DNA from 3 places in the Pseudarthrobacter scleromae genome. Region 1 is predicted to be linked to each of the others. Evidence: riboswitches for the same ligand, from Rfam matches in the RefSeq annotation. Region 1 holds a riboswitch; each other region holds the start of a gene.

Region 1 (9,525 bases):
ACGGTGAACCCAAGGTCCACCAGCACTTCAACGGTGGTGTCCGGTTCCGTGCCCCATGATTCGGGAACTTCCCCCTGGAGACGGAGCCACTTGGTGCCCCAAGGCTTTCCCCACAGTGCGCCGTGTTCCTGCGGCTGGAATTTTTGCCGCATGGCTTCCAGCGCGGGGACGGGTTCATCCGGGGCATCCCAGCTGCTCAGCGTGAGGGGAAGGGTCCGGCTGTAGACCGCAGGGGTGATGCGCTCCCGCACGAACCTGTGCAGGCGCACTTCAGTGATCCGGCGGTCGTCATGCAATGTGTGCCCTCTTTAGCGCTTGGGACTGGATCCTCGTGTCCATTCGATGGATAAATCTACCCGCTGGTAAGTCTTTTACCAACCCTTTCGAAACCGTTTGCCCGGCTGTTCCGGACTGTTCCCGGGCCAGCTGCCCGGCTGGATCGATGGTGGCCGGATTGGCGGACCGGTTGGATTGGCCTACGACGGCGCAGCTGCCACCGGCCGCCGTATCCTCCCGTCACCTGCGTAGATGTTGAGGCTGGTTCCCCTGCTGAAGCCGGCGAGTGTCAGGCCGCTGGCCTCGGCCAGCTCTACCGCCAGGCTGGATGGCGCACTCACGGCAGCAAGGACGGGTATTCCGGCCAGCGCAGCCTTCTGGACAAGCTCGAACGATGCCCGTCCCGAGACCTGGAGGACCGTGCCGCTCAGCGGCAGCAGGCCCTCCCGCAGGGCCCACCCCACCACCTTGTCCACGGCGTTGTGCCGTCCCACGTCCTCCCGGAGGCACAGAAGGTTCGCGCCGCCGTCGTCCTCAATCCGGAAGAGCCCGGCAGCGTGGACGCCGCCGGTGTCGTCGAAGAGGCGCTGGGACTCCCGAAGGATGTCCGGGAGCGAGGCAAGCACCTCGGCGGAAACGCTGAGGGGATCTGCGGCGGGACTGTAGTGCGAGGACTTGCTGACGGATTCGATGGAATCAGTGCCGCAAATGCCGCACGAACTGGAGGTGTACACGTGCCGGCCTATGGACGGAGCCTCTACATCCGGCCGCAACTGGGCCTCGACCACGTTGAAGGTCTGTACGCCGTTTTCGTCTTCCCCTGCGCAGAAGCGCAGCGAGACGAGTTGCCCGGAATCCCAGATGACGCCCTCGGCCACCAGGAACCCGGCCACCAGGTCGAAGTCATGGCCGGGGGTCCGCATCGTGACGGAGTAGGACATGCTGCCCAGCCGTATTTCCAGCGGCTCCTCCACCGCAAGGACATCCTCCCGGTACCGGACGGGGAACTCGAGGGCATTCGGCGAGCCATCCAGCACGTACTTGTGCACCTTGCGGCGCTGGGTTACACGTCCCATATCCCACCGTTCCTGTTCATGGTTCCATCATCGCAACCGCCCCGTGGTGGCGCCAGCGCGGCCGGCCCCTCCCGGGCTTCGTCAGCCAAGGAGTTCGCTCCAGTCCACGGGACCGGTGGCGGCCGGCTTTGCAGCTGTCCTGCCTGCCCGTCCGGCGCTGCGCGTCTTCGGCCTTGCATCGGGGCCAGGGGGCGCAGGGATGGGCTGCCCCCAGGGCAGGGCGAAGGCTGGCACCAGCTCACCGAGCTTCACCCCGTGGGGAGGAACAACCATAACGCCGTCAGCGGAGGCCAGCCCCCGCATCATGCCCGGGCCGGTGTGCTGGGCCGGGGAGGCCATCCCGTACAGCAGCCGGAACGGCATAAGGCGGGTGCGCCCCGGCTCCGGCTCGAGAGTGGTTCCGCACGGCACGTCCTGGACCGCCGGCATCTTGCCGTGCCCCAGCGCCGCCAGGAGCGGTGCCCCTACCGTGGACAGCGCAATCATGGCGGCAAGCGGGTTGCCCGGCAGTCCCAGCACGAATCGCCCGTCCGGAAGTTCGGCCAGGACGGCCGGATGGCCCGGACGCATGGCCACGCCGTCGATGATCAGCCGCCCTCCCAGCTCAGCTACGGCCCGACGAAGGTGGTCGGTGCCGGATTTTCCTGTCCCGCCAGTGGTGATGACGACGTCGGCCGGCAGGTCCGGCCCCCCCGGCACCTCCGGGACCACGTCCTCCAGCGCGCCCAGCCACTCAGCATAGGAATCGCCGATCCTCTGCTGCCCGCCGGGGATCCCGCCCAGCATGCCCACCACTGCCGGCAGTTGCGGGCCGAAGGTGTCCCGCACCTGGCCGGGGACGGGCACGCCGTGGCCAACCACTTCGGAGCCGGTCAGCAGCAGCCGGACCAGGGGCTTTCCCTGGACCACAAGTTCGTCATATCCAGCCAGGGCGGCCAGCGCCAGGTGTGCGGGGTTGAGCACCACTCCTGCCTTGACCAGGACGTCGCCCCCGGAAGCCTCCTCCCCCGCTTTCCGCACGTGCTGGCCGGTGCGGGGCTCGCCGGGGCGGGCCGTGCCGCCCGTCATCAGGATGGGCAGTCCGTCCTCGTCCTTGTCCAGCCGGGCACTTTCACTGCGCAATACCGACTTGCCACCCGGGGGGATGAGCCCCCCCGTGGCGATGGGACTGGCCTGGTGCGGGGCAAGAGGCGTACCGGGTTCAACCAGGATCCAGGGTCCGGTGCCGTTCACCGCCCAGCCGTCCATTGCCGATGACGCATAGTGGGGCATGTCCTGCAGCGCCACTATGTCCTGGTCCAGTTTCCGTCCGAGGGCAAGCTCCAGCGCAACCGGCCCGGCGGGAATCGGCTGGGCGGCGTCGAAAGCGGCCTGCCGGGCTTCGTCCCATGTGTGGTCGAGATGCCGGGGCTGGTCAGCTTCGGGTTTGCTCGGTTCCTCCTGGGCGTCGCTGGTCATTCGCCGGGAGTCCCGGCGGCTTCAGCATCGTAGTCGGCGGCCAGGGTGCGGGCCACGGCCAGCGCGGATTCCATGGAAGCGGCATTCGTTGCCTGCCCGGAACCCGACGCCAGCCCAGCGGCATAACCCGCGATAAAGGTGGTCAGCGGTGCCGCCGGGCGGACCACAGAGTGGGCGGCCACACCAGCCAGGGCAAGGATGGCGTTGACGTCCACCTGGACGTCCTCGAGCTCATAGGCCTGGAGCAGGGACCTGCACCACTCCTCCAGCGTTTCATCCTGACTTTTCACGAACGTGCCTCCCAAGTTAACTGCGGCTGCGCCGGTCCTGGCCCTTGTCCTGGTTCCCGGCGGCAATCCCTAGTGCGGCGGCATCATCCCACGTGTCCACGTCTGCCGTGGAACCTGCGGGGACGGTGACAGGCTGCACCTCCAGACTAGCAAGGAGGGAGCGCACGGAGCCGTTGATTAAGGCACCGCGTGACGACAGTTCCGCCGCTGATTTTATTAACCCGGCCGTGCGGTAAATGCCAGCCAGCGGCTGGAGGGTTCCGTCACCGGAACGGGCCACGACGCCGTCACCCCCTCCCGGGACCAGCGCCTCCTTCAGTGCCGCCACGGCGTCGTGGACCAGGGGCATATCGCAAGCCAGCACAAGGGTGTACTCCGTTGTGCTGGTGCCGTGCTGTGCAAGAGCCTCCAGTCCGGCCGCGATGGCTGCAGCCGGCCCCGCGAACTCCGGTTCTTCACGGCACCAGATCAGCCCGGCAGCGGAAGATTCCGGCCGGGGACCCACCACCACGATGCTGGAGGCTCCTGCGGACGCGTCAATCGCACGCTGCAGGAGAGTGGCGTGGTGGAAGACAAGGTCCTGCTTCGGCACTCCGCCCAGCCGGGACGACCGGCCGCCGGCCAGGATGAGGGCATCGAAGGGCAACCGGTTCTCTTCCACTCCCCCAGCCTAGTCACCAAGGGCATGGTGCGGGGTGGGTCAGGCGGCGCGCTCGGGCAGCAGGAACGGGTCCCAGGCGGGGGTGGGCTTTTCGAGTTCCTTGATCTGCCAGATGGTTCCGTGCGGGGGCTCCGGGACGAACCGCAGCTTCCACCCCATCTCGGCCGGCGTGTGGTCACCCTTAACGTTGTTGCACCGAAGGCAGGCGGCCACAAGGTTCTCCCAGGAATCGGCACCGCCGCGGGACTTGGGCTGGACATGGTCGATGGTGTGGGCCGCTTTTCCGCAGTACGCGCACCTGTGGCCATCACGCCTCAGCACTCCGCGGCGGCTGACAGCCGTGGCCTGGTTGTATCTGGGACGGATATAGCGGTTCAGGAGGATAACGGACGGGCGGCCCAATATCTCCTGGGGTCCCACCACGGGATCATCACCCTCGGCAACCACGCTGGCTTTGCCTGTGAGCACAAGCACCAGCGCCCGGCGGAACGTGATGACCGCCAGCGGTTCATATCCAGCATTCAGAACGAGAGTGCGCATGCACGTACCTCTTCACGGCCGCACCCGTCAGGGGCACGAGGGCCGGCTGCCCTCGGCATGTCCGGGCTATGGATCGACACCACAAGAGTAAACATAGATGCGCATTATCAGCTAATTGCGGTTTTCCAAAACTGCCGTGTCGGGTCCATTGGCGGGCGTTCCCCGGGTGGCTGCGGGCTGCACTCCGCCGGCATCGTACTTAAATGGAAGAACCCCTGCCGCGGGGCAGGGGTTCTTCGTGCCGTCCCCAGGGAACGGCTAACGCGGGGCTCGTTAGTTCACGCGGATGAAAACAGGGCCGGAGCCAACGTTGGCGCTGAACACCACGGTCTGGTTTCCGTTGTATCCACCGTGGACAGCCTGGCCGTTGCCGGCGTAGACAGCGATGTGGGCCATGCCCGCGCCACCATCTGCGTAGTAGATGAGGTCGCCCGGCTGGGCTTCCGCGGCGCTTACGGTGCGGCCCAGGGAGAGGTACCCTGCAGGCCAGTCGTGGAAGTTGATGCCCACTGCGGCCAGGGAGTTGGTCACCAGCATGGTGCAGTCCTGCGTGACGCCCAGCTGGGCGTACGCAGCGGAAAGGATGGCTGCGCCCTTGCCGCTGGCGGAAGCGGCAGGAGCTGCAGCGGGTGCAGAGGCGGTGGTTACCTTGGCGGTCACCTTGGGGGCTGCGGCAGGCTGGACGACGGCGGGAGCCGGCTCGGCTTCCTCGACCTCAACAGGAGCTGGCTCTTCCTCGACAACCACAACAGGCGCGGGCGTGGTGGTGACGGCCGGCTTCTCGAAGGTGATGGCGATGGTGGAAGCAGCGGAGATCGGCGCCTCGACAGAGGACTCAACTTCCAGGGTGGCCGGAGCGGAGTCGCGCTGGACGCTGGAGTCAGCCGCGTTTGCAGCGATGCCGCTGGTCAGCACCAGGCCCGAAGCAGCGGCAATAACCGCTGCCTGGCGGCCCATGCCGCCGGCGTTGCCGCCAACAGCCTTGGCGATAACGGCGATTGAGTTGGTCTTGGTGACTTCGGCGCGATGCCGTGCGGTGGCACGAGTAGTCATCAGTTCTCTCTTTCGTTTTCCTCAGGCCGTTGTGGGCACCAAGGGGTTTGGGCGTGCCGGCATCTTGGGGGTACGCCGGCACGCCCCGAACGGGGATGTGGTGTTTGTGGAAAGTGGTGGGGCAAAGAAATAGTTCTTGGGCCCGAAGGCCCAAGAACTATTTGTTGATCGTGAAGAAGGCGGAGCTTCCGGTGGCGGCCACCGAGTGAAGCAGAGTGCCCTGGGAGGGGTTGAGCGCGCTGATCATCATGCCGTTGCCGACGTAGATGCCTACGTGCGCGCCACCGTTCTGCATGACCAGGTCACCCGGCTGCGGGGTGGAGGTAGGCGTCATTGCCGTCCAGGCGTTGACGCGCGGGATGCTGACGCCAGCCTGGGCGTAAACCCACTGGGTGAAGCCGGAGCAGTCCCAGCCGTTGGGGGTGGTGCCGCCCCAGACGTAGGGACGGCCGATGCCGGTGTACGCGAGTGCGGCAATGCCGGAGGTAGAGGCCGAGGAAACCGTTTCGGCCTGCTTCTCAGCTGCAGCTTCGGGGGCCGACGCGGTGGAAGCCGACGCGGTGGAGGCCGTCCGGGTTCCGGAAGCAGTCCGGCTCTCGGATTCGGTCGACTGTGCCCGCACCGGTGCCGGCTTCGGAGCGGCGGTGGTCTTCACCACGGGACGCTCGAAGGAGACGGTGGCGGTGGGTGCTGCGGTCACCGCGAGGGCAGACTGGGCAGACCCGGACTCGGTGGAAGCGGATACGCCGGCGGTGGTGTCCGCGGCGTTGGCAGGCAGGCCCATGCTGAGGATGAGACCGGAAGCGGCTGCGATAACTGCAGCCTGGCGACCTACTGTCCCGGCATTGGCACTAACAGCCTTGGACACGGTGCCCAAGGGGTTGGTACGAACCGATTGCGCACGGTGGCGCGCAGAATGATGGCGTGAAGACACGAAGGTAGCCTCTCCCAATGCCTGCGAGGTGAGCTGTCGGATTCGGATGGGAGTCACCCGGCCACACCGCTTCCAAGGAAGCTTTGCGACTTAACCCCAAGGCCTTCGCTGAAGCAAAGACCAAAATTGGTTCCCCCGCCCCTGCCAGACGATGAAATGCGAACGGACCTTGAGCGGTGGCAGAGCTAGGCAATCCGCACAAGAGCGTCAACTTCGGAAAAGTTGACGCGAGTTAGACGGTACAGCAGTTTTCGTTGAATGTCACATTCAGGTCACGGCAGGTCACGATGATTCGAGAGTGAACCATCATTTGACTACAGCCAGCCGGTGGGATCGACGACTTCGCCGTTGACCTGGACCTCGAAGTGGAGGTGGCAGCCTGTTGAAGCACCTGTGGTGCCACTGAGCGCCAGGACATCGCCGCGGGAGACCGTCTGGCCCTCGGCGACGCTGAAGGAGGAGAGGTGGTTGTACGTGGTTTCCAGGCCGTTGCCGTGGTCCACGACAACCCGGTTTCCGCCACCATACTGGTGCCAGCCCACGAACGTCACGGTGCCGGTGGCTGCTGCAAGGACCGAGGTGCCGCACTGGGCCACGTAGTCCTGGCCGCGGTGGAAGTCACCAGAGCCGCCGGTGATCGGGCTGACCCGGTAACCGAACGGGGAAGCAGTGGACAGCGCGGCCAAAGGGGCTCCGAGGCTTCCGGCAGATGCTGCGCGGGACACGGAACCTGCGGACTGCGCGCTGAGCAGCTGCTTCAGTTTGCCGTCGGGATCGGCCTGGGTCACCACGGCAGAGCGGCTGAAGTCGATCTGTGCGCCGGCCTCGGCCGATACCTGCGGCTGCGGTGTGACAGCCGAAGCTGCCACCGGGGTAACGCTGCCGGCATTGTCTGTAGCCATGACGGGGCTGGTTGCCGGAACGGTCACGGTCAACACCAGCCCGGTGGCGGCCAGCGCGATTCCGGCCTTCTGGCCGATCCCGCTGGCGGAGGCAAATTCCGTGATTTGCCGGAAGGGTCCTCGACGGCGGCGTGCATCACGGTGCGGATCGCGGGGGCGTTCCGTGGTGATGACCTCGACAACGCGCGGCGTTGAAACGGGGGCGGCCGCGCGGCGGCGCCCCTTGGGGGTCTGCATGGACAAGAAGGGTTCCTCTCTGGAAAGCCTGCGAAGTTAGCTGTCGGATTCGGGTCAGAGAGTTCACAGACCCGGTCCGCCTGGGCAAGCTCGGCACAGAGGTATCCCCGGAAGGATCCAACGCTGGAAGAGGCTTGCTGCTGACGGACTTCACCCCAAGGCAGTCCCCCGTCTGCCGGTTGTGGTTCCCCCACCTCTGCCAGTAATGACTCGTGCACCTGATCCGCTGGCAGAGCTCGGCTCCGGATCAGGTAACGCTTTAGTATCTACGCTTGGGTTTTAACTATAGGGCCAGAAGTCCCAAAGTAACAATTCCGTTATCTTTGCCTCTTCTGCCCCAACCGGGGTAGAACGCACGTTTACCGGATGGCAACGAAGACGTGGGCCGCCACTTCCGGCGGCAGCTCCAGGGCGCCCTCTATGCCGGGCACGCGGACCGAAATGTAGTCTCCCACCCGCTCCAGCGAGACTGCGGCCCCGGGGCGGATTCCGCCCTCGTCCAGCTGGACCAGCAGTTCCGGTTCCACCTGGATTGGCTCAGCCAGGCGGCTTACGGTTACCTCGGACGCCGGGCCATAGGACTTCATTGCTTCCAGCAGGCTGATGGCCCCGTCGGCGAAGCCCTGTGATGCCTGGCCGCCGAGGGCAGCCAGGCCGGGGATGGGGTTGCCGTACGGGGACTCCGTTGGGTGGTCAAGCAGCTCGTAGATGCGCCGTTCCACGCGTTCGCTCATGACGTGCTCCCAGCGGCAGGCCTCGTCATGGACGTAGGCCCAGTCCAGGCCGATCACGTCTGCCAGCAGCCGCTCAGCCAGCCGGTGCTTCCGCATCACTTCGGTAGCGCGCTTCCGGCCAACTTCGGTGAGTTCGAGGTGCCGGTCGCCCGAGACCACCACCAGGCCGTCCCGCTCCATCCTGCCAATGGTCTGGGAGACCGTGGGCCCTGAGTGGCGCAGGCGTTCGGCGATCCGGGCGCGGAGGGCCACGATGTTCTCTTCCTCAAGCTCCAAGATGGTCCGAAGGTACATCTCCGTAGTGTCGATCAGATCCGTCATCCAGCTCAGCTCCTCGAGCGCAGTACCTTGCGTTGTCCCACCGTATCGCCTTCCGCGCGACGTAGTCCGTTGGAAAGCTTAGCCTATTTTGACTTTGTCCGAATAGTTGGCGGCCGTCACAACAGGCCGTCTCAATGTCTGGACTATGACGGTGCCGGTTCCCGCCCCAACGCCGGTTCAGGCAGAATGAGGAGGGCCGGAGTTGCAGTCACAGCCGACTGTCCGCCAAGCAACCACCCGTCCGGACCCCAGCCGCGTCCACGCCGAAATTGGAGCACCTGTGAGCGAAAACAGCATCACTATTCCCGCCGACCTCCTGCCCAAGGACGGACGGTTCGGCGCCGGACCGTCAAAGGTCCGGCAGGAGCAGATCGACGCGCTTTCCGCTGCGTCGAAAACCATCCTGGGAACCTCGCACCGGCAGGCTCCGGTAAAGAACCTGGTGGGGTCGGTGCGCGAGGGCCTCAGCCAGTTCTTCCGGGCACCCGAGGGCTATGAGGTGGTCCTCGGCGTCGGCGGTTCCACTGCGTTCTGGGACATCGCCAGCTTCGGCCTGGTGGAGCAGAAGGCCCAGCACCTCTCGTTCGGTGAGTTCGGGTCCAAGTTTGCGGCCGCCACCAACAAGGCGCCCTTCCTGGCTGCCTCCTCCATCATCAAGTCCGAACCAGGTACCCGCCCGGCCGCGCAGGCCGAAGCGGGCGTTGATGTCTACGCATGGCCGCAGAACGAGACCTCCACGGGCGTCTCCGCCCCCGTGAGGCGCGTCGCAGGTGCGGACGAGGGCGCGCTGGTGCTGGTTGACGCAACATCAGCCGCCGGCGGCCTTGACGTGGACGTGGCGGAGAGCGACGTCTACTACTTCGCCCCGCAGAAAAACTTCGCCTCCGACGGCGGACTCTGGCTGGGCCTGTTCTCCCCCGCCGCCCTGGACCGCGCGGCCCGCATCAAGGCGACCGACCGCTGGATCCCGGATTTCCTCGACCTGCAGACCGCAATCGACAACTCGCGGCTGAACCAGACGTACAACACACCGTCGTTGTCCA
Region 2 (9,525 bases), on a different contig from region 1:
TGCCGGCCTACCGGTTCAAGGCCAAGGCCCGGACGTGGCGGGAACGCCACCATCCCGAGTCGCTGGAGAAGCGCCATATCAAGGCCGCGGCGGACCGGCGGGTCGAATACCGGCCTGACCAGGACGGCATGGCATGGCTCTCCGCTTGTTTGCCCGCGCACCAGGCTCTGGCAGGCTGGAACCGCCTAAACGCTCTCGCGCGGGCCGCACAAGGACCCAACGAACCCCGCACCCTCACCCAACTCCGGACCGACAAATTCGCCCAAGCCATCCTCACCAGCGGAACCAGTGCAACCTTCCATGCAGACAACAGTGCAGGTAACGGCGAGGAAGCAAGCGACAGCGACGGAGCCGGCGCAGGAACCGGTGCTGGCCTGCTTTCCCCGGGGATCCGGGCCCAGGTCCTGGTCACCGTGCCGGTGTTCTCGCTGATGGGCCTGACGGAGGAGCCGGCGGTGCTGGACGGGTTCGGCCCCGTTCCGCCGTCCATGGCACGGGACCTGGTTGCACACGGAGCAGACTCCTTTCACCGCGTCCTGGTCGACCCGCGGGACGGGGCGCCGTTGGAGATCGGCAGGAGCAGCTACCGGGTCACCAAAGCCATGCGGAGCTGGCTGCGGATGCGGGACGGCCGGTGTCCGTTCCCCGGCTGCAGCAACCCGTCTTTGGATAATGAGGCAGACCACATCCTCGCCTGGCACCACGGCGGGACCACCGGGATCAGCAACCTGGGGCAGCCCTGCCCGAAACACCACAGACTGCGGCACACCAGCGGCTGGGAACCGACACCAGCCACCAAGGACGAACCACCCGGCTGGATCTCGCCGACCGGACGCCACTACAAAAGCGAACACCAGGACTGGGAACCACCCCACTGGCCGGAGTCTGCCCTGTCGGCCTCCGTGGCAGAGCTCAGGATCCCTGATGATCTTTCCGAGGCCGTGCCTCCGCCTGATGAACTCCCGCAGCGGCGCCAGTTTCCGGGCTACCTCTCCGAAGTCAGGGCTTCTGCAGACGATCTTGCCTTCGAGAGCCTGTTTCCCCACGACGAGTTTCCCGAGGACACCTTTGCTGACTGGTTCCTGCCCGGATACCGGCAGCCGAAGGACCCGCTGTCCGAAGAGGCCTGGTGGGTGGTGGCTGGCGAAGGAGTTCCTGCCGCCCCCTGATGGAGGGCGCGGCGGGGTGATGACCATCTGCTGGCGGCCACGGAAGAGCACTACGGTTCTGTTCCGAACGGGCAGTACGGTTCCCTTTCGGAAGGGCAAGACAATTCCCGTTCTGGCGGCAATTGCGCAGGCCTTCACCCACAAGGGGACCATCCAACTTTCGCGGTACACGCCAGGAGGGCTAGATTCATCAGCAAGATGACTCATCAAACCAGTCCCACGCACGCAACCGCCTACTGGACAACGGCCAAGGAACACGGCGAGCTCCGGACTGAGGACCTTCCCGCGCCCGGCCCAGGCGAAGCCCTGGTGCGTACCCTCTACTCCGGGATCAGCAAAGGCACCGAGATGGTGGTCCACGCCGGCGCAGTCCCGCCCCGGGTGGCCCAGGAGATGCGGGCTCCCCACCAGGAGGGTGAGTTCCCGGGGCCGGTGAAGTTCGGATACCTGTCCGTGGGTGTCGTCGAGGAAGGGCCGCAAGGTTGGCCGGGGCAGCGCGTCTTCTGCCTCAACCCCCATCAGGACCGCTACGTGGCAGCCGTCAGTTCACTCACCAGAATCCCCGACGACGTCCCCTCCTCCCGCGCAGTGCTCACCGGAACGGTGGAAACTGCGGTCAACGCACTGTGGGAGGCCGGCCCGCGCCTGGGAGACCGGGTCGCGGTGGTGGGCGCAGGCCTTGTGGGCGGCATGGTGGCCACCCTTCTGAGGACCTTTCCCCTGGAACGCCTGCAACTCGTGGACCTCGACCCGGGACGGAAAAAACTGGCGGACATCCTTGGCGTCGACTTTGCCCATCCGGATGACGCCCTCGCCGACTGCGACATCGTATTTCACTGCTCGGCCTCGCAGGAGGGATTGGAGCGGAGCCTGCAGCTTGCCGGTGATGAAGCGGACGTCATCGAAATGTCCTGGTACGCCAACCGCGGGGTCACCCTGCCGCTGGGGGAGGACTTCCACGCCCGGCGCCTGTCCATCAGGGCAAGCCAGGTAGGAGTGGTGGCACGGGCGCGCAGGCACCGCAGGACCAACGCCGGTCGCCTGAACCTCGCCGTCTCCCTGCTGAAGGATCCAGTCTTCGACGTGTTCCTCACCGGCACGTCGCCGTTCGCCGAACTGCCGGGCGTGGTGCAGGACCTCGCTGACGGCAACCTCGACGCCTTGTGCCACGTCATTGAGTACCCCGGCGACAAAACCCCCGAAACCCCCGAAAACGCCAAGAACCCCGCCCGAGAAGACCAGAGGTAAACCATGTTCAGCCTGACTGTCCGGCGCCACTTCATGATCGCCCACAGCCTTCCGCGCAATGTTTTTGGGCCGGCCCAGGCCCTGCACGGGGCAACGTTTGTTGCGGAGGTGAGCTTCCGCCGTCGGACGCTCAACGACGACGCGATCGTGCTGGACATCGGCGCGGCCGGGAGCATGATCGAGGAGGTGCTGGCAGGCCTGAACTACCGGAACCTGGACGAGCACCCCGATTTCGCGGGCAAGCTCAGCACCACGGAAGCGCTGGCGGAGTACGTTGCCACGTCCGTGGCGGAAAAGCTGAAGGATGACGACGACGGCGGCCAGCTCGCCGGGATCGACGTCACCCTGCGCGAGAACCCGGACGCCTGGGCCACCTACTCGCTGGACCTTCCAGCCGCCTGATCCCATGGACCGCATCCGCTTGCTGGTTCCCGGCAACATCCACCATCATTCCGGTGGAAACATCTACAACGCGCGGCTGGTGCAGGGGCTGAAGGTCCTGGGAGTGGACGTGGAGGTGCTCCCCGTGGAAGGCTCCTGGCCCTACGCCAGTGCCCACGCCCGACGCCGGCTGGGCAGCGTCCTCGGGGCGTGGGAAACCGGACGCGACGCGGAACAACCGGGTACCGTGACCCTTGTCGACGGGCTCATTGCCATGGGCGCGCCGGATGAGCTCGAATTCGCGGCCAAGGCCGGACGAAAGACATGGGTATTGGTGCATATGCCTGCCCCGGAACATCACGAGCGTGAAGCACGGTCCCTCCGGGCTGCCACCGGCGTGGTGTGCACCAGCACCTGGGCCAGGAAAGTCCTGGAAGAACGCCACGGACTCCATGGGCTCAAGGTCGCACTCCCAGGCACCGACCCTGCGCCGTTGGCCGAGGGGTCCGCGCCGCCCCACATGGTCATAGTGGCTGCGCTCCTGCCCAATAAGGACCAGCTGCTCACGGTCTCCGCGCTGGCACTGCTTCAGGACCTTGAGTGGACAGCGTCGTTTGTCGGGTCAGACCAGGCAGACGGGGATTACGCACAAAAGGTTAAAGCCGCAGTAGAAATGCACGGAATGGACGGGCGGATCCAGTTCACCGGTGAGCTGGCCGGTGAAGCACTGGAAATCGAATGGCGTGGGGCGGACCTCAGCCTCCTGGTGTCCCGTGCCGAGGCGTTCGGCATGGTGGTCACCGAATCACTCGCCCGCGGCATCCCCGTAGTGGTGCGCGATGGCACAGGCGCCGTCGAGGCCTTGCGCCTGGGAACGGCGGGGAAGGACGACGACGGCGGCGCGCTTCCGGGCGCGAAGGTAGCCTTCCCGGCGGATGATGATCCTGCAAATCCTGCCCTGCTGGCCCAGGCACTTCGGCACTGGCTGGAAGATGCCGGGACCCGGGATGCCTGGCGGGCACGGGCGCTGGAAGCAAGAGGAGCCCTGCCGGGCTGGGAACAGCCGGCGGCCCACGTGCTGGCCGCAATCAGGGGATGACGCTGACAGCCTGGGCGTGAATCAGAGCCGCGAGCGGTGCCCGGCGAAGAACTCACGCAGCAAGGCGGCGCACTCGGCCTCGCGCACGCCCGGATACACCTCAACCCAGTGGTTCAGGCGCCTCTCGCGGAGCACATCGAACACCGACCCCGCAGCTCCTGCTTTCTCATCCCAGGCACCGAAGACCACCCGGGGGATTCGTGCCAGGACAATCGCTCCGGCGCACATGGCACAGGGTTCGAGGGTGACCACCAGTGTGCAGTCGGCGAGCCGCCAGCCGTCTCCGCTGCCGCCGTCGAGCAGGGAAACCTGGCGCAGCCGTTCCGCCGCCTCGCGGATGGCAACTACCTCGGCATGGGCGGTGGGGTCTCCAAGCTCTTCCCGCTGGTTCCGCCCGGAACCCAGCACTGCGCCGTCGGGCCCAATGACCACGGCCCCGATGGGCACGTCCTCGGTGTCGAGGGCGCGATGGGCCTCGGCGAGGGCGAGGCCCATCCACGCGTGGTGTTTCTTATCTGCGGAGACCATGGCTCAATGATAGTTTCGAAGGATACCCAGAGCCCGTGACGCACATCCGCCGGGAGGCACAGTGAGCACAGTCCGAGACCGTGTGGACAAGTGGATCAAGCCGTACGCCGCCTTGTGGCTGACCATGATCATCGGCGGATCGCTGGTGATTACCCTGGCGCTCCTCGGCGCCGAGGTCTACTCGGACGTCGTGGACGAGGAAGGCCTGGCGAGCCTTGATATTCCTGCGCTGGAATACTCGCAGTCGTTGCGGAACCCCGAGGTAGACGCCTTCGCCACGGGCTTCACCAACGTCGGCGGCGGGATCGGCATGCCCATCCTGGCGAGCATCCTTACCGCCTGGCTGACCTTCCTGAGCAGGACGTGGCGGCCCATTGTTCTGGTGGGCGGGGCAGCCCTGGTCTCCACCCTGGCCACCACCCTGGGCAAGCGGCTTGTCGGCAGGACCCGTCCGGACCACTCCGAGGCCGTCCCGCCCTTCGAGACCTCGCCGTCCTTTCCCAGCGGCCACACCCTGAACACCACCGTGGTGATAGGCGTCCTGATCTACCTCATGTGCCTGCAGTTCCAGGTGCTCTGGGCCAGGATTGCGGCCATCACGGTGGGGACGATCTTCATCGTCGCCATGGGTTTGAGCCGGGTCTTCCTGGGACACCACTGGATGACGGACGTCATGGCGGGCTGGTTCCTGGGGCTGGCGTGGGTGGGCATCGTGATCCTGGCCCACAGGCTGTTCCATGTGATGCGGCGGCGTGAACACGCAGGCCCGGCGCCCACCTTCGAACATCCGGTCCTGCGCGAGGACCACTCCGGAGTCGAGGAAAGCACCACCGGTACCGCCCCGAAGGAGAACGACGGCGGTGCCCCGCCGAGGGTCGACGACGGCGCTTCCCAGTCGGGAACGGGCAGCGGGCGGCAGGGGAGCGGCCCGGCGGCCGGGTGATAGTTTTGACCCATGCGCACTCTCGTTGTGGACCACCCGCTGGTCGCCCATAAGCTCACCGTCCTGCGGGACAAGAACACTCCGTCCCCGGTTTTCCGGCAGCTGACGGAGGAGCTGGTGACCCTCCTTGCCTACGAGGCCACGCGAGAAGTCCGCACCGAGCCCGTCACCATCGAAACTCCTGTCAGCACGACCGTGGGCACCGCGTTCACCAAGCCCACCCCGCTGGTGGTCCCCATCCTTCGTGCAGGCCTCGGCATGCTGGAGGGCATGACCAAGCTGGTCCCAACCGCTGAAGTGGGCTTCCTGGGCATGGCCCGTGACGAGGAAACCCTGGACATCATCACCTACGCCGAGCGACTCCCCGAGGATCTCACCGACCGGCAGATCTTCGTGCTGGATCCCATGCTTGCCACCGGCGGAACACTGCGCGAAGCCATCAAGTTCCTGTTCAAGCGTGGCGCCTCGGACGTCACGTGCATCTGCCTGCTCGCCGCGCCGGAGGGCCTGGCCAAGCTGGAGGAAGAACTCTCCGGCGCAAACGTCACCATCGTCCTGGCATCCATCGACGAGAAGCTCAACGAGAAGTCCTACATCGTTCCGGGCCTGGGAGACGCAGGCGACCGCCTGTACGGCATCGCAGGCTAGGACTCAAGCCTTTCCCGCTTCCCGCCGCAAGGCTTAGCCTGTGCGCATGGACTGGAAACTGGAACTCGTTTTTGTGCCCGTGTCTGATGTGGACCGGGCCAAGGACTTCTACGTCAACAAGGTGGGCTTCAACGCCGATTTCGACGCGCGGCCCAGCGACTCCATCAGGTTCGTGCAGCTGACCCCGCCAGGGTCTGCCTGCTCCATCTGCATAGGGGAAGGGCTCACGGATGCGCCGCCCGGCACAGGCTCAAACCTGCAGCTCGTGGTCAATGACATCCAGGCCGCCCATGCGCAGCTGAAGGCCAACGGGGTGGACGTCAGCGATGTGGACGTGCAGGACTGGGGCCATTTTGTGTACTTCGCCGATCCTGACGGGAACCGGTGGGCGGTCCAGTACATCCCGGGCCGGGACGCGCTGGACCGCGAGGGGAAAGCTGCTTCGGTTTAGTACCAGTTGTTGGCGTAGTGGAAGTTCAGTGCTCCACACGGCGACTGGTAGCGCTCCTGGATGTAGTTCAGGCCCCAATTGATCTGCGTACGGTAATTGGTGCGGTAGTCGGCGCCCGCGCTGGCCATCTTTTCGGCAGGCAGGGACTGCACAATGCCATAGGCGCCGCTGCTCGGGTTGGTGGCCGTGGTGGTCCAGTCCGATTCCTTGGTCCACAGGGTCTGCAGGCACTGCATCTGGTCCGCGGCCCAGCCGTAGGAGGCCAGCTGGCCGGCGGCGTAAGCCTGTGCCCCTGCGGGGTCGTTGACCGCGACGACGGGTGCAGGCTCCGGAGCGGGGGCAGGCGCAGGTGCGGGTTCAGGCTCCGGGGCCGGCGCGGGTGCAGGCTCGGGAGCGGGAGCAGGGGCCGGTTCGGCTGCCTGCGGGACCACGTTGATCGGCTCAGCCGCAGGAGCGGGGGCCGGGTTCGCCTGGATTTCGCTCTTTTCGATGCTCAGCTTCGACTGTGCCTCAGCCGCCTGAGTCTCCGTGGCTGCCACCTGCACTGCGGTGTCGGTAGCCTGGCCCGCGGCTCCAACACCTACAAGAAGGGCGCCGGACGCTGCGAGGATCGCAGCGCGCTGGCCGAAGGACGGAGTTTTGCCTGACGTGCGCGGGGCACCGGCTTCAGAGCCTGGTTTCGGGCGTGCTTTAGTAAGGAACTTAGACATGATGGATCGCCTCTCACACCTGCGGAGTTAGCTGTCGGGTTCGGATGAGGGCATCCGGCCACACGGAAAGATCACGTGCTGGCTTAACCCCAAGGGCAGTTGAGTGCCCGGGACTGTTGGGTCCCCCGCCTCTGCCTATGCTCAAGCGGAATCCGGGAAGCGGCAGAGCTTGGCGTCATCCGGATATGCGGCCCGAACGGGAACCGCACCCAATCGACGGTACAGGAGAGCAGCGCTTAAGTCACATTTTGGTAACAGGGATCACGCTGACGGCGCGCCGTCTTGCGTCTCTCCGTGCGCAAGCGGGAGCTGAAGCGCGAACTGGGTGCGGCCGGGCTGTGATGTCACCGTGACCTTGCCCCCGTGGGCCTCAACAATGGATTCCACGATGGACAGCCCCAGGCCGCTGGTTCCTTCAGTGCCGGATACGCCAGGCCCGCTGGCCTTGCCTGTCCGGGCTGCGTCTGCGCGGGCGAAGCGTGCGAAGACCTGGTCCACGAACTCCGGCGGAATGCCCCCGCCGTCGTCCGTTACCGTTACCACCGCGGCACCCTCCGGCGTCTTCCCCACCCCGGTGACCACGGTGGTCCCCGGCGGCGTGTGCTTGCGCGCGTTGGACAGCAGGTTCATCAGCACCTGCCGCAGCTGGGACGGGTCCCCTTCCACCACAACAGGCTCGTCGGGGAGCTCCAGCCGCCAGGTGTGCCCGGGCGCCATGACCTTTTCATCACTGACGCCTTCCACCACCAGCTGGTTCAGGTCCACCTCGCTGAGCTTCAAAGGCTGGCCCTCATCCAGCCGCGCCAGCAGCAGCAGGTCCTCCACCAGTGCAGTCATCCGCTGGGACTGGCTTTGCACCCTGGCCAGCGACTTCTCCCCGTCAGGAGTGAAGTGTTCCGTCATCCGCATCAGTTCCGTATAGCCGCGGATGGCCGTCAGCGGCGTGCGGAGCTCATGGGAAGCGTCCGCCACGAACTGCCGGACCTTGGTTTCGCTCTTCTGCCGTGCCTGCAGCGCGTTGGTCACATTGTCCAGCATCAGGTTCAGCGCGTGGCCCACGCTGCCCACCTCCGTTGCGGGATTGGAGTTCGACGGCGGCACGCGCACCGCAAGCGCCACCTCGCCGGCATCCAGCGGCAGCTTTGAAACGCGGGTGGCAACCTCCGAGAGCTGCTCAAGGGGCTTCATGGTGCGGCGGATCAGTACGGTTCCCACCAGGCCGATCAGGAGAAGGCCGCCCAGTGAGACGAAAACGAACGTCCACACCAGGGACGCGAGCGTACTCTCCTTGGCGGCCAGGGGGAGTCCTGTCACCAGGACGTCACCAAAGTTGGTCTGGATGGCCACCAGCCGGTAGTCGCCGGTGGACAGCGTCCTGTCCACCGGCTGCACGTTGGCTGGCAGGGCCAGCAGGACCTGTTTGTCCTCCGTGGACAAGGGGGAGCGCGTCGTATTCGAGGTGAGGAAACCGCCGCTGTTGACCTGGCCGTTGAGGATCCGGGCGTTAAGGGTTCCGACGCTCTGGCCGCGGGCGTCCAGGGGATCCCGGCCGTTAAAGCCGCCCGAGGGAGGGCGGCCGGGATCGTTGGAACGGGCTGCGGCCTGGCTTAGCTGCTCATCGAGTTGCCGGGTGAGGAACGCGTCCATCGAGGCATAGCTCGCCACGCCAACCGCCCCGCAAATGGCGATCAGCAGGGTCATGGCCAGGAGGACAATGCGGGTCCGCAGGTGCCAGGTGCCGGGCTTCAGCCAGCTCCGGGGCTGCGGCTCCGTATTGTGCGCGGACGCCATCGCTTTCCTACTCCGCCGGCTTGATGACGTACCCGGCGCCCCGCACGGTGTGGATCATCGGCGGGTGGACGGCGTCCACCTTTTTGCGCAGGTAGGAAATGTAGAGTTCCACGATGTTGGCCTGGCCGCCGAAGTCGTAGTTCCAGACCCGGTCCAGGATCTGCGCTTTGCTGATGACGCGTTTGGGGTTTTCCATGAGGTAGCGGAGCAGCTCGAACTGGGTGGCCGTCAGCTGGAGCTCTTCCCCGGCGCGGGTCACCTCACGGGTGTCAACGTTGAGGACCAGGTCTCCCACCACCAGGTCGGCGGTGTCCATCGCGGCCACGCCCGACCGCTGGACCAGGCGGTGCAGGCGGAGCAGGACCTCCTCCATGCTGAACGGCTTGGTGACGTAGTCGTCCCCGCCGGCCGCGAGGCCAACGATCCGGTCCTGGACTGCATCCTTGGCAGTGAGGAACAAAGCGGGAACCTCGGGCGCGAAGGCGCGGATCCTGCCCAGGACCTCGACGCCGTCGAAACCGGGGATCATGACGTCCAGGACCAGCACATCCGGGCGG
Region 3 (9,525 bases), on a different contig from region 1:
GGTGGTCAGCCAGTTCGATTCCTTGGTCCACAGCTGGGCCAGGCAGAGGAACTGGTCCTGGCCCCAGCCGTGGGCGCCCAACCTGGTGGAGGCGTAGCTTTTAGCTCCTGCCGGGTCATTGACCGCGCCGCCGGGGAGGGAAGGCACGACGACGGGCGGCGGGCTTGGCGGCGCAGGGGGCGGGCTGGCCGGGGCAGGGTTTGTCGGAGCCGGGTCCGCCGGAGCCGGATTGACGGGCGCGGGGGCTGGGCCGCCGGGCTGGGGCGCTTCCGGAGCCGCGGGCCCGGCGGCGGGCAGCGGTGCGGGCCGGGCAGCCGCGTCGGCCTGCCGGCGGGACTGTCCTTCAGCCGCGGCGCGTTTGGCCGCCTGGGATGCCTCGTAGGCGGCCAGCGCCGCCTGGCCCTGCCGGTAGGCGTTCTCCACCTCCGCCGTCGTGCCTTTGAGCGACGCCAGCTGCGCCGTTAGCTGCCCGCTGCGTTGCTTTTCCTCCGCCGCCTGGCGGGTCACGGCGTCCTGGGCGGACCGGGCCTCCGTGAGCCTGGCTTCGGCTTCAAGGGACAGCCGCCCGCGCTCATCCTTCGCAGCCTGTTCCTGGGCCGCCAGCGCAGCAGCGATCTTTCCTGCGACCGACGCCTTGTGCACGAGTGCGGCGGTCTTGTCCCCCACGATCTGCACCACGTTGAGCCCGTGCACGGTGTTGCTCTGGACGGCGTCGAGGGCAACAAAGAACCCCATGTTCGTACCGCCGGTTTTGTATGACTGGGCCGCCAGCGCACCGAGCTCTTTCCTGTGCTGGACAAGGTCAAAGTGAGCCTGCTCGGTCTGTGCCGCCAGGACTTCCACCTTGGCAGATGCAGCCTGCAAAGCCGCGTCCGTCACCGCGTACTCCGCTGCTGCCTGCACCGCGGCGGAGCCTGCGGCCTCGGACTGGTCCTGAAGGGCGGACAGTAAGCCACCTATCCTGGCAATTTCCGCGGTCTTTTTGGCCTCGCTCTCCTTCGCGTCCTGCACCTCCTCCCAGGACGGGAAATCGCCGGGCGGGACCTCCGCAGCACCCGCCGGCGTAAGCCATAGGGTTCCCACCAGCGCAAATGAAAGAAGCGCCGCGGCGAGCCGCGCCCTGGGTTTGGTAACGAACCGGCACATAGTCGGGAAGCCTACCGCCTTCACCCTCAGGTTGAAGGCGGACGTTTCTACATCGTTATGGACCGAAGGCAGTTACGTTGACGGAAAGGGCAGAAGTGCCGGCCTCTTACAAATGCTGGCCGAACCAGGCAAGGGTGTCATTCCACGCGGCCGTCGCCTGGGCTTCGTTGTAGCGGTCGCCGGTGTCGTTATGGAAGGCATGGTCCACGCCGGGGTAGACCGTGAGCTGGTGGACAACACCGGAGGCTGCCAGCGCATCCTTGAGCGCAGGCATTGGCCCGGTGATGCGTTGATCGAGTTCAGCGTAGACCCCGAATACGGCCGCCTTGATGTCCGGTACTTTGGCCAGGTCGGGGGCGGGTCCATAGAACGCCGCAGTTGCCTTCAAGCCGTCCAGTTCGGCGGCCGCCTGCCAGGTGATGCCGCCGCCGAAGCAGTAGCCGGTCATGGCGACGCGGCCACCGTCCACGAAGTCCTGGGCCTGGAGGTACTCCAGTGCTGCCGCAAAGTCGGCCACGTGCCGCTGGGCGCCGGCCTGGGTGAGGGCGCCGGGTACGGCGTCGCGGTCCATGCCGGCCGTCCCACCTTCACGGCTGAGCAGGTCAAGCGCCAGGGCGGCATACCCCTCCTTCGCGAAGCGGCGGGCCACGTCTTCGATGTGGGGCGTCAGCCCGCGGTTCTCATGGCAGATCAACACGGCAGGAGCGCGCCCTTCCTGCTCGGGCCTGGCCAGGTAGGCACTGACGGAGGCGCCGCCGGACGGAAACTGGACGGACGCCGTCGTCAATCCTGGCGCACCCTCAGGGACAGAGAGCGGGCTTTTAGCCCCGGGCACCGCTCCCGACCCCGCAGTCCCGGCAGCGGACGTCGGGGACGTCGGGGACGGTTCCGGGGTGGGCATGGGGTCGGTGCTCCGCGGCACCTCGCTGGGGGTACAACCCACCAGCAGCATCGCCGCCGACGCCGCCGCCATGCTGCCGGTAATGAAAGCAACCCGCCGGGTAAAGGTCCGCTGGCTCAGCGCGCCGGACCGGTAGTCGTCAAAGAATTCCTCAATCAGGTACTTCTCATACTTGCCAAGCTGCGTCACAGTGCCTCCTCGGGGTGACGAACATACTCCTCCCCCAGCCACCTCCGGACAAGGTTCAGCGGCGATCTTTGCCCGTCCTTTATCGCTTTGTGATAAACATCATTGCCCTGCAAAATCGGCGCGCCTGCACTTCGCCCCGGGGGCGCTGTGGCACGCGAAATCCAGTCGATAGCCAAACCGAGAGAATCGCCTCGCATGTTATCCAAATGTGACAATGGGTGCTAAGTCGGGTTATGGTCTTCAAGTGTCCCTCCCAGACGGGACATTCCCCGTCAGAATGCCGAGCCCTGCCACTGACCCGGGAACCAACGCTTTCCAGCTGGCAGGGACGGGGGAACCAAGTTTCCGCGGCCTTTGAAGGCCTTGGGGTTAAGTCGATAGCGCGTCCGTTCCATTCGGAGGTGTTACCGGCCGGGTATCTCCAACCCGAACCCGACAGCTCACCCCGCAGGCATGGGAGAGGCGATCAACTGTGTCAAAAAATTCCACCACTGCCCGTCACCGCGCAACGCCGGCCCGCTCCATCGCGATCGAAGGGCTGGCTGTTTCGGCCAAGTCCCTGGGCCGTCCGGCTCTGGCCGTAGCAGCAGCCTCCGGCATTGCCTTCGGCGTCGGCGCCCCGGCCCACGCCGGTGTGAACGGTCCGGACACCACCGAGACCGCTAGCGTCCAGGCTTCGGCCGCCCCTGCGGCAGCAGTCGCAGCCCCCGCCGCAGCAGCCGGCAACGTCCACACGGTTGTATCGGGCGACACCCTTGGTGCCATTGCGTCGATGCACGGTGTCAGCCTGAATGACGTCCTGTCAGCCAACGGGCTTTCCGTCTCCACGATCATCTACCCCGGTGACCAGATCCAGATTCCCGCCGCGGGATCTGCTCCGGCCGCTCCGGCCGCAGCCTACGTTGCACCGGCTGCAGCACCGGCACCGGCTCCGGTCCAGACCGCTGCTGTTACTACCCCGGCGAACACCGGAATGAACATGTCCTACGCATCAGCCCCGGTTGCAGCCACGGGCAGCGGCGCCGGAGCAGCCATCCTGGCCAACGCCTACGGCCAGGTGGGCCAGATCCAGGACTGCACCGCCATGGTGGAGAAAGCCCTGCGCACGGTCGGCAAGTCGGTCGGCGACCTCGCCCCGGGCCAGTTCTACCAGTACGGCACCACCGTGGGCACCCCCGCTCCCGGTGACCTGGTGATCACCGCCGGCCACGTGGGCGTCTACGCCGGCGACGGCCAGGTTGTCAGCGGCGGCGTGAACGGCAACCAGACCGCCGTTCACTCCATCAGCTGGCTCAGCGGCGCTTCCTTCGTCCGCGTGGCATAGTCACCACGGACACAGGCGCAGCTGGCCCGTAAGGGCCAGGCCACTCCAGATAAAGACGGCAGCCGGGTTCTCCCGGCTGCCGCCTTTGTCATGCTTCCACGGTTGTCATTCTTGATCCGTCCGGAGGCCAGCACCGCCCCGGGTCAGGTACCGCAGAAGGTCCGGTAGGTGCCGAAGTCCTCCGGCGGCCCCTCGGTGTAGCGCTCCAGCCCCGGGCGTTCATGGAACGGGGCCCTCACCACTTCCAGGAAACGGTCGAATGGGCCCATATCCCCCTCCGTGGCGGCCGCCAGCGCTTCCTCCACCAGGTGGTTCCGGGGAATGTACACCGGGTTGACGCTGTCCATCAGCCCGGCGTCGGGCTTCAGGCCGGCCCAGCGCCCAGCCCAGGCATCAAACGCGGCGAGATCCAGGACCATGCCCCGCGCCGGCCTGGCATCACCCCTGGCGGCCTGGCCAAGGCTCCGGAAGAACTGTGTGTAATCGACAGGTCCGTCCTTCAGCAGGGCGATCACCCCGTCCACCAGTTCCGATGCCTCGTCCCCCTCCTTGCTTCCGGCCGGCCCGCCGTTGATGCCAAGCTTTGCCTTCATGCCGTTGAACCAGGCATCGCTGTACTGGCTGCGGAACTTCCCCAGCGCCTCCACTGCGGGGGCGACTGCCTGTTCCTGGTCCTCGTGGAAGAGCGGCAGCATGGCCTCCGCCAGCCGCGCCAGGTTCCACTCAGCCACCACCGGCTGGTTGGCGTAGGCGTAGCGGCCGCCGACGTCAATGGAGCTGTACACGGCCCCGGGATTGAAAGCGTCCATGAAGGCGCAGGGGCCGTAGTCGATGGTTTCGCCGGAAATGGTCATGTTGTCCGTGTTCATGACGCCGTGCACAAACCCCACCAGCATCCACCGGGCCACCAGCCCGGCCTGGGCGGCCACCACCGAGGCGAACAGTTCCAGGTAGGGATGTTCAGCTTGGGCTGCGTCCGGGTAGTGCCTGCTGATGGCATGGTCCGCCAGCCGGCGGAGGAGCTCCATGTTGTCCGTGGCCCGGGCATATTGGAAGCTGCCCACCCGGAGATGGCTGCTGGCCACCCGGGCCAGGACGGCGCCGGGCAACATGGTGTCCCGCCGCACCGGGCGTCCTGTGGCCACAACGGCAAGGGCCCGGGTGGTGGGGATGTTCAAGGCGTGCATTGCCTCGCTCACAAGGTATTCCCGCAGCATGGGGCCGACGACGGCGCGGCCGTCGCCAGCCCGGGCGAAGGGTGTGCGGCCGGAGCCTTTGAGATGCACGTCCCGCCGGCGCCCGCCAACGTCCACCAGTTCGCCGAGCAGGAGCGCCCGGCCGTCGCCGAGCAGCGGTGAGTAGCCGCCGAACTGGTGCCCGGCGTATGCCTGGGCAACCGGGATGGCTCCAGCCGGGACGTGGTTTCCCAGGAGCAGCCGCACGCCTTCGGGGGTTTTCAGGTATTCAGGGGCAAGTCCCAGCTCGCCGGCCAGGGCATCGTTGAGAACCAGGAGCCCGGGTTCGGGCGCTTCCTCGGCCTGCCACGGAACGGCGAGTTCCGGGAGTTCACTGGCGAAAAGTCCTTCGAAGGTGACAGTTGATTCTGCTGCTGCAGTCATGAATCAACCCTATCGCCGTCGTTTGTCCTGCGGTTGATCATCCAGGTGATAAGCCACAGGATGACTCCAATGGCCATCAGTCCGCCGGCGATCTGGTACTGGATGATGTTCCTGCCCACCCATGGTCCGGCAAGGAATGCGCACAAGGCGGCGGCAACGAGCGGAAGCTGGCCCGGGGACGTGAAGAACACCTTGCGGTGGGGATCCCGTTTGCGGCGCAGCACCACGCAGGCCACGTTGACCACCGTGAAAACGCACAGCAGCAGGAAGGCGGTGGTGCCCGAAAGGTTCGCCACAATGTTGCTTTCGGGATCACTGGTGACATACAGGATGAGGCCCAGTGCCAGGACAGTGGAGAAGGCAATTCCCGCCCATGGGGTGCGCCGGACGGGAAGGACCTTGCCCAGCTGGCGGGGCAGGACATGCTGGCGGGCCATGCCGTAAATCAGCCGGCTGGCCATCAGCATGTTGATGAGGGCCGTATTGGCGACTGCGAAGACTGCCAGGAAGGGAAAGACCCTGTCGATCGGGAAGTCCGGTGAGCCCTTGTGGACCACTTCCAGCAGGGCCGCGCCCTCAGCTTCCCGGATGCCCTCGAGTTCGGTGGGCGTGAGGACGCTCACCACGGACACCGCCACCAGCATGTAGAGCAGGACTGCTATGCCCAGGCCGGTGAGCATGGTGCGGGGAAAGATTTTCTCGGGGCTCTGGGTCTCTTCCACCATGTTGACCGAGTCCTCGAAGCCCACCATGGCAAAAAACGCGATGGAGGTGGCTGCGGTGACGGCCAGGAAGAGTCCCTTGTCCTGGGAGTCGTTGAAGACAAAGATCTCGCCCGGGTTTCCGGTCCCCTGGGCCATGACAAAGAACCCGACGCCGATCACAATGCACAGTGCGGCCATCTCCACCACCGTGAGCACCACATTGAACTTGACGCTCTCCCCCACCCCGCGCAAGTTGATGGCCGCCAGGAGGATCATGAATCCAAGGGCAACCGCGGTGATCACGCCCTGACCGGGGTTGCCCATCCAGCCGTTGATCTCAAGGCCGCCAAAGAAGTTCTGGGCCAGGACATTCGCAGAGGTGGACGCACTGGTGATTCCGGAGCAGACGACCGCAAAAGCCACCAGGAAGGTGACGAAGTGGATCCCGAACGCCTTATGCGTGTACAGCGCGGCGCCCGCCGCCTGTGGATACTGCGTAACCAGTTCAAGGTAGGAGAAGGCGGTGAGCGTGGCCACCACGAAGGCCAGCAGGAACGGCAGCCAGACGATTCCCCCCACGGTGCCGGCCATGGTTCCGGTCACCGCGTAGACGCCGGCGCCGAGGATGTCCCCCACGATGAACAGCAGGAGGAGCTTGGGTCCCAGCACTCTCTTGAGCGTGGGCTCCTTGCCATGCGCGGTAACGTCTGACACTTCTTCTGAAGCTGCACTCATGAGTGACCTCCCTGGCTGACTGGGCTGAATGAGGGGTTTGGCATCGATGCCGTGACCGGCCCGCGCTGCAGCGCGGCGCCTGGGGACCAGCGCCGCCGCCGCGGGAAGCCGATACGCTGCAGGTCCTCTGCGGCGATGACCGCAGCAGTACCCGCACGGGCGCGCGCCTGGGCCGAGAGCAGTGTGGCGTCGCCGCCGTACCGTGCGGAGAAGTGCGTGAGCACCAAAGTGCGAGCCCCGGCATGTGCCGCCAGCTCGCCCGCCTGCCCTGCTGTGAGGTGGCGGTACTGGCCGGCCAGCCCGGCGTCGTCGTCGGCGAAGGTCGACTCGGCGACGAGGAGGTCGACGCCGTCGGCCAGTTCTTCTGCGCCCCGGCAGGGCGCCGTGTCCATCACGAAGGCGAAACGCTGGCCCGGCCGGGCGGCGCTGACGTCATCAAGCCGCACCCCTGCCAGGCTCCCTTGGCGCTGCAGGCGCCCTGTTTCCGGCCCGGAGATCCCTGCCGCCTGCAGGCGTTCCGGCAGCAGGGTCCGGCCGTCCGGTTCGACCAACCGGTAGCCGTAGGTTTCTATGCGGTGCTTGAGGGGCTGGACTTCCAGGCCGTCACCCACCGGTCCGGCTTCTCCGTGCGGGTGCAGCCTGAGGTCCACACCCGGTGTGCTGACGGACACAAGCGCCCGGACCACGTCCCCGCCGGATGAGGGGAAGTGGAGATGGACCGGGTGGGGCACGGCGTCGAGGGCCATGCGCGAGAGCACCCCCGGCAGCCCGAAGCAATGGTCACCGTGAACGTGTGTGAGGCAGATGCGGGTGATCATGTTCGCGGACACCCCGGCATGGATCATTTGGCGTTGCGTTCCCTCGCCCGGATCGAAAAGCAGGCCCTCGCCGTCCCAGCGCAGGAGGTAGCCGTTGTGGTTCCGGGTCCGGGTGGGGACCTGGGACGCGGTGCCGAGGACGACGAGCTGGCGCATTGTTATTAAGGGCCAAAAAGCAGGTGCCGGAAGATCCGGTACCTGCTTTGTTGGTTGCGGCGGCGGCTTAGCGCCGCCGGAGCATTCCCATGATCCTGCCGGCTACGCCGCCCGGCCTTGCACCTGCGGCACCCGTGGTGCCGGGCGTCCGGCCGGTTGCATTCAGCCCGGTCCCGCGGGCAGTCCCGCCGGTCCCCGTCCTGCCAGCGAATCGTCCAGCGGCATTTTTGATCATGCTTCCCAAGTTCATGTGAAACTCCTTCAGTAGTGATCCTGCCAACCGATATTCATCAGCCTGCTTATGATTTTAGCCTAGTTTGGCCGCAGGTCGAGGGGATTGGCCAAACATCCCCGCCCTTAAATGAAGTCCGCAGCCCGGCCCGGGAGCTGGGGAATAGGGGCGGTCGCCCCTATTCCGGGGGCTGGAGCGGCTGCTAAATTGGCACGCCTCAGGCCATCTCCCCCCGCCAGGTGACCCGTTTTCCGGAAGGTAACCATCATGCTTTCAGACACTTCCCTCCCCGTGATCAAGGCAACACTGCCCGTGGTCGGCGATAATATCCAGGAGATCGCCAAGCGGTTCTACCAGCACATGTTCGAGGCCCGGCCGGACCTGCTGGACGGCCTGTTCAACCGGGGAAACCAGGCCGACGGCCGGCAGCAACAGGCGCTGGCCGGATCCATCGCAGCGTTCGCCCGGTACCTCGTGGAGAAACCAGACCAGCTGCCTGACCACCTGCTGTCCAGGGTTGCCCACAAGCATGTCTCGCTGGGACTAAGCCCCGACCAGTACCAGATCGTTCACGAGCACCTGTTCTGGGCCATTGTTGATGTGCTCGGCGAGGCTGTAACGCCGGACGTGGCCGCTGCATGGGACGAGGTTTACTGGCTGATGGGCAACATGTTGATCAACCAGGAACGGGGCCTGTACAACGCTGTGCACTTGTCGCCGGAGACCATCTGGCGCACCTGGCGGGTGGCTGAGCGTATACAGGAGACGGACGACGTCGTCACTTTCGTTGTGGAGCGCGTCGACGAGAGGGAGGTGAAGCCTTCCCTGCCGGGACAGTACGTGACCATCAAGATGCGGATGAAGGACGGCGTCCACCAGCCGCGGCAGTACAGCCTTACCCGCGCCGATGACGGCAAGCACCGCCACTTCGCCGTCAAGCGGGTGCACGGGCAGGGAAGTCCCGACGGCGAAATGTCCAACCTCCTGCACAACGACGTCAAAGTAGGCGACGAGGTGGTGCTCTCAGCCCCCTTCGGGGATGTAGTGCTGGAGTACACGGACAGGCCGGTGGTCATGGCCAGTGCGGGGATCGGGGTGACGCCGATGGCCGGCATGCTCTCGCACCTGGTGAAAGCCGGGAGCCAGCGCCAGGTAATGCTCCTGCATGCTGACGACAGCCCGGATTCCTTTCCTCTGCGCCGGCAGGTCGCGCAGGACCTGGAACTGCTGTCCGACGGCACCATGCACACCTGGTTCCTCAACCGGGACCAGGACTCCGACGCGTCCAGCTTTACCGGATTCATGGACGTGAACGCCGTCGAACTCCCGCTTGACGCCGAGTACTATCTCTGCGGCCCGCTGCCCTTCCTCCAGTCCGTGCGGAGCAGCCTCATTTCCAAGGGAGTTCCGCCCAAGGACATCCAGTACGAGGTGTTTGGTCCGGACCTCTGGCAGGCCGACTTCCAGTAGGGAAACGGCACCGTTACGCGGGGTGCCTAGGCTCCGCGGGCGCGGCGGAGCGCCGCCAGCCGCGAAGTGTATTCCGTCCCGTCTATGTCGCCGCGGGCGAATCGTTCGGCAAGCAGGTCCTCCGCCGCGCTTCCACCGGGTCCGGTGCTCCCGCGGTGTCCCGGGGACATGGAGCGGGCGAAAAGGACAAGGGCAGCGATGATTGCGCCCCAGAACAGGATGAAGCTCACC

The links. Region 1 has a riboswitch for cyclic di-AMP ahead of IEX33_RS18270 (C40 family peptidase). Riboswitches for the same ligand answer to the same signal wherever they lie in the genome.
Region 2: linked by a shared signal. The riboswitch ahead of IEX33_RS18770 (aggregation-promoting factor C-terminal-like domain-containing protein) and the one ahead of IEX33_RS18270 (C40 family peptidase) in region 1 are both predicted to bind cyclic di-AMP.
Region 3: linked by a shared signal. The riboswitch ahead of IEX33_RS08935 (C40 family peptidase) and the one ahead of IEX33_RS18270 (C40 family peptidase) in region 1 are both predicted to bind cyclic di-AMP.

The regions. Positions count from the first base shown of each region.
Region 1 covers NZ_BMKV01000009.1:49,952-59,476, reverse strand. The annotation lists gene IEX33_RS18305 (alpha-mannosidase) at 1-296, opposite strand, end outside; gene fdhD (formate dehydrogenase accessory sulfurtransferase FdhD) at 477-1,352, opposite strand; gene IEX33_RS18295 (molybdopterin molybdotransferase MoeA) at 1,434-2,810, opposite strand; gene IEX33_RS18290 (DUF6457 domain-containing protein) at 2,807-3,100, opposite strand; gene mobA (molybdenum cofactor guanylyltransferase) at 3,117-3,761, opposite strand; gene IEX33_RS18280 (HNH endonuclease) at 3,801-4,301, opposite strand; gene IEX33_RS18275 (NlpC/P60 family protein) at 4,575-5,354, opposite strand; gene IEX33_RS18270 (C40 family peptidase) at 5,512-6,222, opposite strand; cyclic di-AMP (ydaO/yuaA leader) riboswitch at 6,293-6,466, opposite strand; gene IEX33_RS18265 (M23 family metallopeptidase) at 6,603-7,427, opposite strand; cyclic di-AMP (ydaO/yuaA leader) riboswitch at 7,438-7,654, opposite strand; gene IEX33_RS18260 (metal-dependent transcriptional regulator) at 7,787-8,482, opposite strand; gene serC (phosphoserine transaminase) at 8,763-9,525, shown strand, end outside.
Region 2 covers NZ_BMKV01000010.1:70,095-79,619, reverse strand. The annotation lists gene IEX33_RS18810 (HNH endonuclease signature motif containing protein) at 1-1,169, shown strand, start outside; gene IEX33_RS18805 (zinc-dependent alcohol dehydrogenase) at 1,368-2,417, shown strand; gene IEX33_RS18800 (6-pyruvoyl trahydropterin synthase family protein) at 2,421-2,819, shown strand; gene IEX33_RS18795 (glycosyltransferase family 4 protein) at 2,824-3,897, shown strand; gene tadA (tRNA adenosine(34) deaminase TadA) at 3,919-4,425, opposite strand; gene IEX33_RS18785 (phosphatase PAP2 family protein) at 4,487-5,368, shown strand; gene upp (uracil phosphoribosyltransferase) at 5,381-6,016, shown strand; gene IEX33_RS18775 (glyoxalase superfamily protein) at 6,063-6,467, shown strand; gene IEX33_RS18770 (aggregation-promoting factor C-terminal-like domain-containing protein) at 6,464-7,177, opposite strand; cyclic di-AMP (ydaO/yuaA leader) riboswitch at 7,183-7,345, opposite strand; gene IEX33_RS18765 (sensor histidine kinase) at 7,439-8,968, opposite strand; gene IEX33_RS18760 (response regulator transcription factor) at 8,976-9,525, opposite strand, start outside.
Region 3 covers NZ_BMKV01000003.1:174,643-184,167, reverse strand. The annotation lists gene IEX33_RS08945 (aggregation-promoting factor C-terminal-like domain-containing protein) at 1-1,083, opposite strand, end outside; gene IEX33_RS08940 (dienelactone hydrolase family protein) at 1,253-2,236, opposite strand; cyclic di-AMP (ydaO/yuaA leader) riboswitch at 2,536-2,705, shown strand; gene IEX33_RS08935 (C40 family peptidase) at 2,709-3,560, shown strand; gene IEX33_RS08930 (protein adenylyltransferase SelO) at 3,704-5,179, opposite strand; gene IEX33_RS08925 (APC family permease) at 5,176-6,618, opposite strand; gene IEX33_RS08920 (ribonuclease Z) at 6,615-7,592, opposite strand; gene IEX33_RS08915 (globin domain-containing protein) at 8,092-9,294, shown strand; gene IEX33_RS08910 (SHOCT domain-containing protein) at 9,321-9,525, opposite strand, start outside.